3 regions of the Paenibacillus sp. LjRoot56 genome follow, and region 3 is predicted to be linked to each of the others. Evidence: riboswitches for the same ligand, from Rfam matches in the RefSeq annotation. Region 3 holds a riboswitch; each other region holds the start of a gene.
What was found. Region 3 has a riboswitch for cyclic di-GMP ahead of ACSQ8O_RS13450 (methyl-accepting chemotaxis protein). Riboswitches for the same ligand answer to the same signal wherever they lie in the genome.
Positions count from the first base shown of each region.

Region 1: it holds a riboswitch for cyclic di-GMP, as region 3 does, so the genes downstream of both, ACSQ8O_RS12170 (hypothetical protein) here and ACSQ8O_RS13450 (methyl-accepting chemotaxis protein) in region 3, are expected to answer to the same signal.
Region 2: it holds a riboswitch for cyclic di-GMP, as region 3 does, so the genes downstream of both, ACSQ8O_RS01125 (PilZ domain-containing protein) here and ACSQ8O_RS13450 (methyl-accepting chemotaxis protein) in region 3, are expected to answer to the same signal.

Region 1 is NZ_CAXURV020000001.1:2,715,057-2,720,223, forward strand. It holds gene ACSQ8O_RS12160 (TIGR01777 family oxidoreductase) at 53-943, opposite strand; gene ACSQ8O_RS12165 (MDR family MFS transporter) at 1,133-2,356, shown strand; cyclic di-GMP riboswitch class I at 2,472-2,565, shown strand; gene ACSQ8O_RS12170 (hypothetical protein) at 2,685-2,990, shown strand; gene ACSQ8O_RS12175 (exopolyphosphatase) at 3,137-4,051, shown strand; gene gloA2 (SMU1112c/YaeR family gloxylase I-like metalloprotein) at 4,122-4,517, shown strand; gene ACSQ8O_RS12185 (THUMP domain-containing class I SAM-dependent RNA methyltransferase) at 4,882-5,167, opposite strand, start outside.
Region 2 is NZ_CAXURV020000001.1:249,603-254,769, forward strand. It holds gene prmC (peptide chain release factor N(5)-glutamine methyltransferase) at 1-428, opposite strand, end outside; gene prfA (peptide chain release factor 1) at 428-1,492, opposite strand; gene ychF (redox-regulated ATPase YchF) at 1,526-2,626, opposite strand; gene ACSQ8O_RS01125 (PilZ domain-containing protein) at 2,705-3,445, opposite strand; cyclic di-GMP riboswitch class I at 3,549-3,635, opposite strand; gene tadA (tRNA adenosine(34) deaminase TadA) at 3,921-4,379, shown strand; gene ACSQ8O_RS01135 (DUF1697 domain-containing protein) at 4,376-4,945, opposite strand; gene ACSQ8O_RS01140 (DUF1648 domain-containing protein) at 4,960-5,167, opposite strand, start outside.
Region 3 is NZ_CAXURV020000002.1:99,288-104,454, forward strand. It holds gene ACSQ8O_RS13445 (amino acid adenylation domain-containing protein) at 1-546, opposite strand, end outside; gene ACSQ8O_RS13450 (methyl-accepting chemotaxis protein) at 631-2,373, opposite strand; cyclic di-GMP riboswitch class I at 2,525-2,609, opposite strand; gene ACSQ8O_RS13455 (rhamnogalacturonan lyase) at 2,950-5,167, shown strand, end outside.

The DNA.
Region 1 (5,167 bases), on a different contig from region 3:
AACTAATATTTCTCACAATTTAATTGTACACAATTTTAATTCGGAAGGGAAGTTATTTTTTTGCCAAATCTTCTAATGCACCTGCCAGCCAAGGAAAGCGCCACCTAAAACCATGCTCTTGCAATACACGAGGAATGACCTTCTGACCTTCTAGAAGCAGTACAGAAAGCTCGCCAAAAATCAACTTCATCATAAATGCCGGAACAGGGAAAAGATTGGGTCTTCGCATGGCAGTCGCAATCGCGCGTCCCAATTGCTTATTCGTAACCGGATTTGGAGCCGTGGCGTTAACCGGACCAACAATCGAGTCATTTTGAACGCAAAAATCAATTAGTCTCACCATATCATCGATGTGAATCCACGAATGCCACTGCCTGCCGCTGCCAACTGTTCCGCCTACTCCAAGCTTATAAGGAAGTGCCATCTTGGGGAACGCACCTTCTTTATTATCCAACACAAGTCCAACCCGCACCTTCACGATACGTGTTCCTTGGATAAGATCAGCCGCAGCTTCCCATTGCTTGACAACGCTGGCTAGGAAGTCCGTTTGTCGATAAGGACTCGTCTCGTCAAAAGTATCCGTTTCCGAAATGCCGTAATAGGACATGCCTGATGCATTCACAACGACCTTAGGCTTTGGGTCCATTGTCGCGACTAGCTTGGCTACATGCTCAGCCGCTTGCAATCGGGATTGTACAATTCGCGTCTTAGCAGCTTGCGTCCAACGTTGACTGATGGATTCACCCGCCAAATTGACAATGGCATCAAGACCTGCAAGGAGTTCCGTATTTCGCTCCAACTCGCCCCATGTTATCGTTCTAACACCTGGTACCTGCTTCGAAGATGAGCGTGATATATTAATAAGTTCGTGACCTTGTCCCAACCAGTAAGCGATTAATCGTTTTCCAATAAACCCGCTGCCACCTGTGATCGCTATTTTCATATGCAAGCACCTCCATATCGTTATTATAATTTTTCTACCCAATAAATACCATCTGTGAGATGGCGATAGAGAAAGGTAAACTTCCCTGTCTAAAATGACGACACAATTCGCTATTTTCGTGTATAATTGGAATTCGGTAATTAATTAACCATAGGGTAATTCGTGTGTCAGCGAGAGGAGTCATCGTCTATGAATCGTATGCGTCAATTTCTTCAAGCCTATCATCCAATCGTACATACGCTTATCTTAGGTACGGTCATGGCCCGGGCTGCTTCTTCCATGAGTTTACCGTTCCTAGCTATCTACTTGGCGAAGCATTCTGATATGAGTCCAGGGCTCATTGGTATTGTAATAGGAATGGGTGCATTAGCTGGAACGTTCGGCGGTTTTATCGGTGGTACTTTGTCAGACCGATTTGGTCGACGCGTGATCATGCTAGCGGCACTCTTTGGGTGGGGATTCGTATTCCTCGGCTTCGGTGTTGTTAAATTACCGGTCTTATTTATGCTGCTCAATATGCTGAATGGACTTTGCCGTTCCTTTTACGAACCCGTATCGCAAGCCTTAATGGCAGATCTAACAGAGCCCTCCAAAAGGCGACAAGTATTTTCTCTTCGGTACATGGCGATCAACGTGGGGGTAGCTGTCGGTCCTTTACTAGGTGCTTTCTTTGCCACCATGAACGGAGCCTTACCCTTTCTGCTCACAGGCATCATTTATTTAATCTATGGCATAACACTTTACGCCCTTCTCATTAAGTTCGGGATTAAGAAAATTGAAGGTGAGAAGAAATCAATCGTTACTTTCCGCTCTGCGGTAGGTGTTATTCGTAAGGACATCACTTTCCGTTTATACATTATCGGGGGGATTATCGGAGCCATTGGTTATTCACAGGTTATGGTGACATTGTCGCAGTACTTACAAAGGGATTTTGCTAATGGGGTCAAAATGTTTGCCATTCTCATGAGCGCCAATGCCATTGTCGTCATTGCGATGCAGGTGCCTTTGGGGAGATGGGCTGAAAAGTATTCACCTCTAACGGCTATCGTTGTTGGCAACTTTATGTTTGCATTAGGCGATATCGGATTTGCATATTCACACACTTTGACATGGCTGATTGTTTCGATGGGGATTTTCACGTTTGGTGAAATTCTGAATTATCCTGCCGCGAACATGTTGATAGATAAGCTAGCTCCTGAACATATGCGTGGAACCTACTATGGTGCTCAAACATTAACGAACATCGGTCACTTTATGGGGCCATGGATTGGTGGCTTTTTATTAGTTTCCTATGGCGGCAGCACGCTCTTTCTCGTGATAGCGATTTTGTCGATGATGGGCTCGATTTTCTATTGGAGAGGCACAAAACGTCGAAACGCTGCGAAAATATCGTCGAAAATGCAAATATTTTGATGGATTTCGTAAAAATAGTTCCTACGAACTATTCGATTTCAAATCGTCATCCCTTATCCTTGAGAGTATAGTAAGAATTATTTGTAGGATTCATCTAAAAAGATTGTGTACATCATCTCGACAAAGGCAAAGCTGGCGAAAGCCAGTGACGCAAAGCTACAGGGGCCTTACTTCTCCTGCAAAGGACAAGCAGCCAGCCAGCCGCCGAACGATTGGGAATTCACTTCAGAACCCCTCTAGTCGGTTCACTACGGTGGGGTTTTTTCTCTGTCATAGCGAAGCAAATGAAATCAAATGGAATGACACGTACAAAGGAGGCCCTAGCGGCATGAAATCGGAAGTAAAATTGCAGGATGAACAGGAAGCAACATCGTTATGCGGTAACCATGTTGCACGATTGGTGCCATCCACGGATGGACCTAAGCTTATGATTAACCGAGAAGAATATGCATTAAATGAAGCGTGTTGGGATGTTGAAATGTTTCACGGGAGAAACAATAGCATTCTGATTTTTTACTGGAAGGGCGAAGTAAAGCTTTCTGTGAAAATGCCTCCGATGGCTCAAATCGAAGGATTTGTCACAAGACTTTTGCAATGTCTATCATCCAAATTGAGAGTGGTTCAACCTATCTAGGTGAATCGCTCTTTTTTTTGTCACTGGAAGATCAAGCATCGGGTAATCTTGGTGATTTTCTCATTGTCACCTATCGACACTAGCTGATATAATATGACCATCACATTTCGTAGTTCTAAAGAACTATATTAAAGGAGATGCATGGCATGAGATTGATCACACGTTCCGATTTCGATGGTTTAGTATGCGCGATGCTCTTCAAACAATTAAATATGGTGGATGAAATGAAATTTGTCCATCCCAAAGATATGCAGGACGGCTTAATTGAGGTTACTGAGAATGATATTTTGGCTAATGTACCCTATGTCGCAGGCTGTGGTTTATGGTTCGATCATCACTCCAGCGAACTCACACGGATGGGGGAATCCGTAACGTTCAAAGGTGAAACGAGGCTTGCTCCAAGTGCTGCACGGGTTGTCTATGATTACTACGGTGGAAAAGAGACCTTCGGCGATATCGACGATATTATGCTTGGTGTAGATAAAGCGGACTCCGCACAATTTAGCAAAGAGGATATTTTGAATCCGAGCGGTTGGGATTTGCTTTCGTTTATCATGGACGCTCGAACGGGGTTAGGTCGTTATCGGGATTATCGCATCAGCAACTACCAGTTGATGGAGGATCTAGTTGAGCATTGTGCAACGAAATCCGTTGGCGAGATCATGGAGTTGCCCGATGTGAAAGAGCGTGTAGCTCGTTATTTTGAACTAGATGCGCTATACCGGGACATGTTGCAAACTTACACACGGGTTGAGAGAAATGTCGTCATTACGGATCTTCGCGATGTGGAGACGATCTATCCAGGGAATCGTTTCATGGTCTATGCCCTCTATCCGGAGCAAAACACCTCGATTTGGATTGTTGATGGACGAAATAAGCAGAACTGCGTATTCGCTTGTGGGCACAGCATTGTCAATCGCACTGCACAAACAAACATTGGAGATTTGATGCTTCAACAAGGCGGCGGTGGGCATCACGCTGCAGGGACTTGCCAAGTGGATTATGCGCAAGCCGATGAGGTTCTGCACAAAATCGTTGAAACGATGCAAGCAGCAGGTTAAAATAAAAGGACAAGCCGCAGCGGGGGAGCAGCCCAGCGTGCGGTTTTTCTTTGTTAGGAGGCCATATTCAATGGAATTAAAACAGATGCATCACGTTGCGATTATTTGTTCGAATTATGAGCAATCGAAGCATTTCTATGTTGATTTACTCGGACTCACTGTCATTCACGAAACCTATCGCGCTGAAAGAGACTCGTACAAATTGGATTTGCGCATCGGGGATACCGCACAAGAAATTGAATTGTTTTCTTTTCTGAATCCACCACTGCGTGTAAATCAACCAGAAGCTAGGGGACTACGTCATCTGGCCTTCGTTGTTGCAGATATGGAGCAAAGTGTACAAGAGTTAGAAGGCAAAGGAATTCAAGTTGAGCCAGTGCGAATTGATCCGATTACGGGGAATCTGTACACGTTTTTCGCGGATCCGGATGGACTGCCGTTGGAATTGGTGGAGATTGTTGGATAGGTGAAATTCTGAGCGGGCCAAAGTAGATCGGACAGCTGACTAAAAAATCGTAGATCGATTAGTCAGATTAATGGTTAGCGGACACCAGCGCCGTTATTGTTATGTAATTTGTTTCTTTTTGCGCGTAACGGACACCAGAGCTTTTATTTACTCATTTTCGGAATAAATTTCATTCTAAGATGACGAATAGAAGTGCTGGTGTCCGTTAGCATTCTGAATCGGCGATGTTTCGCCAAATAAGGGCTTCTGTGTCCGTTACATTGGCTAGGGAATGGGATGCCTCTTTATGAGTAAACCAAAAACAGCGACAGCAAAGACGTAAAGTCTCGCTGCCGCTGTTTTATTTATCTGTATGCTACGTCTCTTATCTGCGTGGAGGCAGAGGCCCTAGATACTGGAACAAATTACATTCGATCCGTCCGTTAAAAAGCTTACGCTTCTTATCAGCGCGGCGGTTCATATAATGCTCGAGCTGCGTGCTCGGGCTTAGGATGAACAGGCTCCACGACGGCATCGGCCGTGTTAATGCGCCGAGCTCGCGCAGCGCCAGCTCGACATCTGGTGCTTCACCAAGACGCTCGCCGTACGGCGGGTTGGTGATCAAGCAGCCATAGTCGCCACGCGGACGCGCCTTGGCGATGGGCTCAACC
Region 2 (5,167 bases), on a different contig from region 3:
GCGTGTGCGATTGTCACCGGGATGATACCACTCCCGGTGCCCACATCCGCAAGCAGCGGAGCGCCTTGCGGGAACAGACGCGAACCCTCGTGGAGCATCGCCTCCACGAGCAGCTCGGTCTCCGGCCGCGGGATCAGCACGGCCGGCCCGACTTCAAACGGAAGGCCGAAGAAATCCTGCTCACCGGTAATGTACTGCACCGGTTCACCCGCGGCCTTCCTTGCAACGAGCTGGTCCCACGTAGCGACCAGCTCCACTGGCATCTGTTCCTGCCACCAGCGGAACAGCAGTTCAGTCCGCGTACAGCCACCTAAGAGGTGCTGCAACAATAACTCTGTGCAAGACGAAGCCTCTGCGACGCCTTGCTCCGCTAAAAAAGAAGAAGCCTTCACAAAGGCTTCTCTCACACTCATGTTGGCAGTCGTCATTACATTGCCTCTAAGGCATCGGATTGTGCAGCAATCGTTAACGCTGACACAATTTCCGCCATATCGCCGTTCAGCACCGTCTCCAAACGGTGAAGGGTCAAGCCGATACGGTGATCGGTAATCCGGCTTTGCGGGAAGTTGTACGTACGAATACGCTCTGAACGGTCGCCCGTTCCGACTTTGCTTTTACGCTCGCCGGCATATTTCGCTTCTTCTTCTTCACGCAATTTATCTGAAATCCGCGTACGAAGTACGCGAAGCGCTGACTCTTTATTGGAGTTCTGCGATTTACCATCCTGACACGTTGCGACGATACCCGTTGGTACGTGGGTTACACGCACAGCGGATTTCGTTGTATTAACGGACTGACCGCCTGCTCCACTGGAACAGAATGTGTCTACGCGAATATCCGCATCGTGGATGACGATTTCCACATCTTCTGCCTCCGGCATAACAACAACCGTCGACGTGGAGGTGTGGATCCGTCCACCGGATTCCGTTACTGGAATACGTTGAACACGGTGCGCACCGCTCTCGAACTTGAGCTTGCTATAGGCACCTTTACCCGTAATCATGAAAATTATTTCTTTAAATCCGCCCAAATCATTCACGGATGCATCCAAAATCTCCGTTCTCCAACCTTGCGCATCCGCATAACGCGTATACATCCGGTAGAGGTCGCCTGCGAACAGCGCAGCTTCATCGCCACCTGCCGCGCCGCGAATTTCCACGATGACGTTCTTGTCATCATTAGGATCTTTCGGCATCATCAAAATGCGGAGATGTTCTTCGAGTTTAGCAGATTGCTCGCTAAGCTCTTCGATCTCCATTTTGACCATTTCGCGCATCTCATCATCCAGCTTCTCATTCTGCATCACTTTCGCATCAGCTAGCTGTTCGCTCACACTCTTATATTCATTATAAGCATCGTAAGCTTCCTGAAGATCAGATTGCTCTTTGGAATACTCTCTTAGTTTCTTCGTATCACTCGTTACATCCGGGTCACACAATAACTCGCTTAGTTTGTCATAGCGGTCCACAATGGACTGAAGTCGATCCAACATAGGGGATCACTCCTTTCTTATTTTTGTAAGTAATTAAACGTTGAAACGGAAATGCATAACGTCGCCGTCATTTACTACGTACTCTTTACCTTCAAGGCGAACTTGCCCTTTTTCCTTCGCACCCGCCATGGATCCTGCAGCAGCCAAATCGTGATAAGAAACAACCTCTGCACGAATAAATCCACGTTCGAAATCCGTATGAATGACGCCAGCCGCTTGAGGAGCTTTCGTTCCTTTACGAATCGTCCATGCTCTAACTTCTTGAACTCCAGCTGTGAAATACGTGTACAAGCCGAGTTTGCGATAAGCAGCTTTAATCAATCTATTCAAGCCGGACTCTTGAAGTCCCAACTCTTCCAGGAACATCGCTTTTTCTTCGTCTTCCAGCTCAGCAATTTCGGATTCAACCTTCGCGCTAATGGAAACAACTTCGTTGTTTTCTTTCTCTGCGAATTCCTTCACAATTTTAACGTATGCATTATCGTCCGCCGTTGCAACTTCATCTTCACTCACGTTTGCCGCGTAGAGCACTGGCTTCATCGTTAGCAAATGTAGATCGCGAACCAGAAGGCGCTCATCTTCTGTTAAATCCAAGCTGCGTGCTGGCATATCATTATATAAGGCTTCTTTGATACGTTCCAAACATTCAACTTCAGCAACTACTTTCTTGTCGCCGCCTTTGAGGTTTTTGCGTGAACGCTCGATCTTTTTATCAACCGACTCAATGTCTGCCAAAATCAATTCAAGATTAATCGTCTCGATGTCGCCAATCGGATCAACTTTCCCTGAAACGTGAGTAATATTATCATCCTCAAAACAACGGACAACATGCACAATCGCATCAACTTCGCGGATGTGTGCTAGAAATTTATTTCCAAGGCCTTCGCCTTTGCTCGCACCCTTAACTAAACCCGCAATGTCAACGAATTCAAAGGCTGTCGGCACGATGCTCTTAGGCACAACGATTTCCACCAGCTTCTGCAATCTCTCGTCTGGTACTTCTACTACCCCAACATTCGGATCGATCGTACAGAACGGATAATTCGCAGATTCTGCCCCCGCCTGTGTAATTGCATTAAACAATGTCGATTTTCCTACGTTCGGTAGACCGACGATACCTGCTTTCAAAGCCATTGTCGTTACAACTCCTTAATTTTCGAAAATCATCCTTCTTATTATATAGTACTTAGCGGGCAAAAAAAAGCCTGCAAGCTATTGATTGGCTGCAGACTTTTTTTCCATTGCTTTTTTGAACTCTTCATCCCGCTTCTGTTCGAAGTAGGTTTGGATCTGATTTCGAAGAATAAACCCCCGTAATGCATTGCTTTGCTCGGCAGGAACGCTCTCGAAGCTGGCTCCATAATAGTAGCCGTCTTCCTGCTTTTCTTTCCTTATAATTTCCAACCTGCACGGCATCTCAAAACCTAAATCTAGCTCAACTTGCAACATACATTTCTTATGAAGAATACCATCGATCATCGAATTATCATTAATGATAAAGCCAATTCCGTTCATGGAAATATTTTTTATCGAAATTTCAATTGGATTTTCCAAGTGATGCTGCTCTTTTTGGGTTATATTTTGAAATCCTACAATGTATCCTATGTTCTTCACATCGACCCGCGGGAACTCCCGTTTCTCCGAAAACTTCTTCCGATTCTCAGGTGGATTGATCACGATCAGTGAACCAGGCTCTCTAGCTACGACTGTCGAATGAAAAACGAATAGACCCGATTTCGTGTATAACGTCATTTTGGTCTTATCACCAAGCTGAAATACCTCATATTCCGGCAGCTCAATCTCCATGATGTCTCCTTGTGCATAGGTAAGAATACCTGTTGACACGAAATCATCTTTCGCCACTACAGCTCGGCAATTAATCAATACCTCCGCATCATATCCTTCTTTACTCCCATATCGCTTCAAAGCATCCTGCTTCATTGCCATGCTCATCTTCACCCTCCCTTAATGATGGATTTCATAACACTTTTCCGCACAAAATAGACTGCCCCCCACTTAGGGACAGCCTATCACCGCAATCAAAAAAGCATCGATTTTCGGTAACCAGGCTGCCATAGTTCATAAGAACCGTAGACCCTCAGCTTTGCGTCCTTGCCTTTCAGCAAGTTTGCCATTGTCGAACCCTGCTATTCATTTATATAGATATATCGTTACTGGTCTAAATGATCTATCTTTCGTCCAAACTGGTCTAAAAGACCCACTGTAATCACCATTATACGTAGCTTATGCACTTCTTTCAACTAAAATCCTTGCATGGGCAATGTTTTTATTGTATGAATGTGTAGTGGAATTGAATATCCACAGGTTTATAAGTTATCCACATTGTTATCCACAGCTTGTTAACAACGAATATTTGTTCGGATTTTTATGCACATGTGGATAAACTATTATTGCGAGGTGTCCCCCTGTGGATCAACATATCCCTTGGATGAGAGAAGCGATCGGTGAGGCGCTGAAAGCCGAAGCCATCCGCGAAGTTCCGATCGGCGCGGTCGTCGTCCATCAAGGTCAAATCATTGGCCGCGGCTACAATTTACGTGAAACAACCCTTGATCCGCTTGCGCATGCAGAGATGATTGCTATTAAACAAGCGAGCGAGCATTTGCAGGCTTGGCGTCTTCTGGACTGCCAGCTCTATGTGACATTGGAGCCATGTCCGATGTGCGCGGGTGCGATCGTGCAAGCACGAGTGCCTCAAGTTATTTATGGTACGGTAGATCCGAAGGCCGGCTGTGCGGGAACGTTAATGAACTTGCTGCAGGAAGACCGGTTTAATCACCGGGTCGATGTGGTTAGCGGTGTTTTGCAAGAGGAGTGTTCCACGATGTTAACGCAGTTTTTTCGAAAATTACGGGGCAAAGCCTAGGGGGCTTTACCGTTCGGATTATTTGCTGGCTGTAAGGCCTCGGCTAACACTACGAGTTTGCTCATCGTATTCCAATTACGTGTGGTCGTACGATCTCCAAGTTTCTGAATGTTGCTCGCCAGCTTCGAATCCAACACACTTTGCCGAAACAGAAAATATATGGTGCAGCCCCGTATCTGAAATTCATCTACTTCACTCTGTCCCTTGGATAAGATGTCGGTGAATGTCTGCGGGGCTTCTTCTGTAAGCACGGAGATTTGAATGCTCTCCCCTTCGGACAAAGCTTCTGCGTCATAGGGGCAATTCCTTACAAGTTCAGTAAGCTCCCCCGCGGTGCACAAAATAACAGTAGGCGCTACGCCTACCGCATCGCTGATTGCTTTTTCAATACGCGGACGTAGGGCTTCTCCTGACTCTTCTGATTGGAACAGCACATTGCCGCTTTGCAAATAAGTCTGTACTTGCGTTAACTCTAAATCCTCTAGCGTCTTTTTCAAATCGGCCATTTTGATCTTATTTTTGCCTCCTACATTAATCCCACGCAGAAAACCAACATAAATCGTCATTGAGCTTGCCTCCCTTACTTTAATTTTATGGAACGAATGATGAAGAAGATGATCGTGCCAAACAGCATCACTAGGATGAGTCCTAGCACCCACCAATTGAGGTCAGCGTTGCCCTCCTTAGCACTTTGGATAACAGACCATTCAATAAATCCAAACAGAATGACAATCACTGTTTTTAGACTGTTTATTAATAAACGCGCATTCTGGTATTGCCCTCTGGCA
Region 3 (5,167 bases):
GGAGCCGGAAGTGTAAATCACATAAGCCAAATCATCCGGAGTAATGTTCGCATCCTCGAAGCTGGTTGCGCTGTTCGAAAAACAGTTTTCTATCGAAATCGGGGTATCGACACCTAAGGTAAGACATAACTCTGCAGCAGTTTCCACGTGGTTCTTCTTGATGATCAATTGTTTGCAACTAGCGTTTTGTACGATATACCGATTGCGTTCAATAGGATGCTCCGGGTCAATAGGGACATAAATACCGCCCATACGCAATACTCCAAGAATGGAGATAACGGTTTCGGGGCTGCGCTCCATATAAATACCGACAAAATCGCCCTTACGGCAGCCGGCATTGGTCAAAGCGTTCGCAACCTGAGAGCTCTTTGTGAACAAATCGGCGTAAAGAATTTCAATGTCACCATGAGAGATTGCTGCTTTATTTGCATACCTCGTTGCTACGCGCCGAAAGATGGAGGATATCGTTTCTGTTTCTGGGTAGGCTTCGTCCGTATGGTTGATTTCACTGTAGATGGACGGTTTTTCTTTGACGAGATTCAGCATGGTCTCTCTCCTCTATATGTGAACTATGTTATTGGAATGGATTACAGGGCGACAACCGCCATGTAATCCGGAATTCCTATCCGTTTATTTCATCTCTATATCAAACTTGCCTACCATATCGCTCAATTCCACAGCAACCGTTGAGAGCTTGCTGGCGAAAGTTGAAATGCTTTGTAAGGATGATTCCTGAGTTAGAACCGATTCCATAATTTTGTTAGTACTTTGCGCTGTTTTTCTGGATATTCCTCCCAATTCCCCCATCATAGCAGTCACTTGCTCTGTACTTGCAGACATTTCTTGTGTAGCGGATGAAATATCGATAACTTGATTCGATACGACCTGCGAGGCATCCAAAATATTAGTAAAGGATTCTCCTGTGCTTTTGGCAATTTCCAATCCTTTTTTGGTTTCATTGGTACCTTGTGTCACGAATGTAGCTGTGTTGTGAGTCTCTGATTGAATGTCGGCAACAAGCGTTTCAATTTGACTTGTCGAATTTTTCGATTGATCGGCAAGCTTACGTACCTCAGCAGCTACAACTGCGAACCCTCTGCCATGTTCGCCAGCTCGCGCAGCTTCAATACTTGCGTTTAATGCAAGTAGATTGGTTTGAGCAGTTAAGTCCTTAATAAGGTTGAGAATACTGCCAATCTCTTCTGATTTCGATTCAAGGAGCTTGATTGTGTCTGCGGTAGAAATTGAGTTCGTATTGATGCGTCCCATTTGATCCGATATCGTTTGAGCGGCCATATTGCCTTCTTCGGATAGATTTTTCATAGCGTGAGAAGCATTAGCAACTTCGGTTGCGTTTTGAGCGATGACTTGCAAAGAAGCTGCAATTTCTTCAACGGATCGTCCGCATTCTTCTGTAGAATTTTTTTGCTGGTCGACATGCGTATTCATGTCTCTGATTTCAGTTGTGATCAGTTCAATGCTTTGACGATTGTCTTCAGTGATGTTGAACAGTTCATTGGAAGCGTCGGATACACTTGAAGCTGTTTGTTTAATACTTGATAATATTTCGCGAATATTAGAAAGCATCATATTGAATTTTTGATTTAATTCGCCGAAACCGCCGTTTTCCTCTAATGTAAAATTGAACTTTCCGTTAGAGGCTTGTTCGATTCCTCGCATTAATTGGTTGATCGGCATAAGCGTTCTTCTTGCCACCCAATATTGCGCCCCATTGCAAATCACCAAGGCGATTAAGAGTAAAATGATCGAACTCAGAAGGAACGATTTTTGAGCATCGGGAATCACTTTAGCGTCTACGTCCACGCCAAAGTAAGCTACAACATTGCCATTATCGTCAACAATGGGATAAAGGACGCTGACCCATGTGCCGTAATCATCTTTATAGTATGAAGTGAAGGTCTCGGTTTTAGTTTTCAACATGGATTTCAAACCCTTGACGATCCCTTTCGGTTGCTCATACATATCTCCGATGTTCAAACCTGCCTCCTTAAAAGCTTTAACAACGTGACTCGGGAACGAAATCAACGATGTTTTATTTCCATCCGCTAACTCAACCCCAAAGATATAAGCTTGTGCTACATTGGCATTGAAGGCAGTGTAACTATCAAATTGTTTGGTTAATCGTTGCTGCTCGCTTGCTTCATAGCTCTTATCACTTAATGCACCCTGGACGTCTTTATAGGTTATACCTTGTGCCCACACGGATGTCATATTATGGGTCTGCGTTCTCAATGTATCTGTTAAAATTTGGTTCTGAAAATAAGCGCTGATGGAAATAAGCACGACCCCGATGACTAGCAAATTCAACATCGAGAATAAAAGATTTTTGCCGAAATAGTTCTTGGTCTTCAATTTAACTGCACTCCTTAGATGCTATTTGTATTGACGCGAAACGCTATATTCTGTGAATATCCCCCATTCTTCGACATTTTTTTCAGACTCCGTAGTGATAGAGACATAAAAAAGCCTATCCCAAAGGTTCGGGATAGGCTTACTATCACAAACTGGCGGTTTGGCAGCCATAGCTTCGTAGCTTTAGGCCCATAACTTTGCGCCCTTACCTTTCGATAAGTTTGCCTTTACAGTTATAGCTTATTTACAAAATATTACTCTTACAAATTATGACTATTATAAATTAACGATACATTTCTGTAAATACTATTTGTATATATGTATTGTAAACATGTGTCAAATATGCGACTTTCAGGTCATACTTAAGTATCGTAATATGCTATGTTACATAGGCATATTGTATCAGTCACTCCAAATGGAGATGCATCTGCTCAAAATAGTATAACTCTGGACAAAAATGTCCCATTGCCGGAAGTTGCGCGAGGAAGTACGCTACAGGTGTTGATTTTTTGAAGCTTTGACATCCACAAGGCATAGATGGGAAAAGGCTACCCGTGTGGGTCATTGTGAATATGTATGATAAGTACTGGAGGATCTGGAATGAGCGTACAAATGGAGAATTTGGACCGGGGGTTGGCGGCAGTATGCACTTCCGAGGGAATATTTATCAGCTGGCGGCTTTTGGGGCAGGAGGTGACAGGTGCTTCTGACCACGGCTTAACCGGCGCGGATTTCCGATTGTACCGCAACGGTTTACTTGTTGCGGAGATCGGTGACAGTACCAATTATCTGGATAAAGTCGGTACCCGAGAATCGGCTTATTCGGTAGCCGCAGTGATGGACGGGAAGGAGCAGGAACGGTGCGCCGATGTCCGCCCATGGGAAGCCCCCTATCTGGAAATTCCGCTGCAGAAGCCTGCGGACGGAGTTACGCCTGTGGGTCAATCCTATACCTACAGCGCCAATGACATGAGTGTAGGCGATGTGGACGGCGATGGGGAATACGAATATATCGTCAAATGGGATCCGTCCAACTCCAAGGATGTCTCCCATGTAGGCTATACGGGGAATGTGTTTCTGGACTGTTATAAGCAAAACGGCACCCTTTTGTACCGTATCGATCTGGGGGTCAATATTCGGGCAGGTGCCCATTACACGCAGTTCCTAGTCTATGACTTCGACGGGGATGGCAAGGCGGAGCTCATGTTCAAAACTGCCCCGGGTACCCGTGTGATCCGTTATCAGGATGGTACTCCCATTTCTGAAACCTTCATCACTTTACTGCCAGAGGATGTGGAAGCCGGCTGCAGTCATGATGATGATTATCGCATGAGCAGCGCCGATTATGCGGAGCATGTGGCAGATATGTTCCAGGGCTGGCACAAGCATGAGGAAGTAATGGAAGGACGCTGGCCGGCTACGCTTGAGGAATGCTTCGGTATTTCCCCGCAGTATGACTATCCGCTATCTCGGGAAGATGCAGTACATCTGGCAGATTATTTCCTAGATGTGTATGCACCCGGAAGAAGTGAACGCAACAAGCTACGCCAATTCGAGGGCTTTATTCTGAGAGGACCGGAGTACCTTAGCGTTTTCCACGGTGAAACGGGAGAGGAGCTTAAAACGCTCCGCTACAAACCGGGACGCCATGACGACGGGCTTATGTGGGGGGACTATTCCTGGAACCGTATTGAGCCAGGGAACCGGGTGGACCGATTCTTGGCAGGGGTTGCCTACTTGGACGGCTGCAAGCCTTATGCTTTATTTGCCCGCGGGTATTACACCCGGGCTACCATGGCAGCCTACAGCTGGGACGGTCAGGAGCTGAAGGAAATATGGTTCACCGACAGTGGATGGGTCACGATGAACAATCCTTTCAGGGATACGCTGCACCTTCAGGACGGCCGGAATCCTGGCTTCAGCGGGCTGGCCAAGCAGGGTGCCCATTCACTATCGACCGCCGACGTGGACGGAGACGGCTGTCAGGAAATCGTCTACGGGTCGGCTACCATTGATCAAGACGGAAGCATTCTATACAGCTCCGGGGGAATTCTGCCGGAGGGGAGCGCGGATCCAGGGGCGTATGCCAAGCTGGGTCACGGGGATGCTTTGCATGTGGCGGTTATCGATCCGGATAGGGACGGTCTCCAGATCTATATGGTCCATGAGGCTGGCATTCATGGCCCTTATGGATATACCTTGCGGGATGCGGCAACCGGAGAGGTGCTGTACGGTGCATTTGCCAAGGAAGATGTGGGCCGGGGCATGATCGGCAAAGTGGATCCGGAGATCCCCGGGCTGCAAACCTGGTGCAGCGAAAGTCATCTGGCTCATGAGCCGTCCCGGGGATTACGCTCGGCCAAGGGCGAAAGGCTAGATGAGAAGGCCCCCGGTACCAATATGAGCATCAAATGGGCGGCAGACATGACCAGCCAGTTCATTAGTGGCACCTTTGACGAACCGGTTACCATCGAAGACTGGAAGCGGGGCCGGCTGTTGACGGCCGAAGGCACACGCTCCAACAATGGCACCAAGGGCAATCCGTGCCTGGTGGCGGATCTGTTCGGAGACTGGCGGGAGGAACTGGTGGTGCGAACGACGGATAGCAAGGCCATCCGCATTTATATGAGCACTGAGGTGACAGATCGAAAACTGTACACCCTGATGCATGATCCCCAGTACCGAACAGGGGTAGCCTGGCAGAACGTGGTGTACAACCAGCCCTGCTACACCAGCTTTTATCTAGGTACGGATATGAATTGGTCCAAAGTGCCTGTTCCAGATCTTTTGTTAA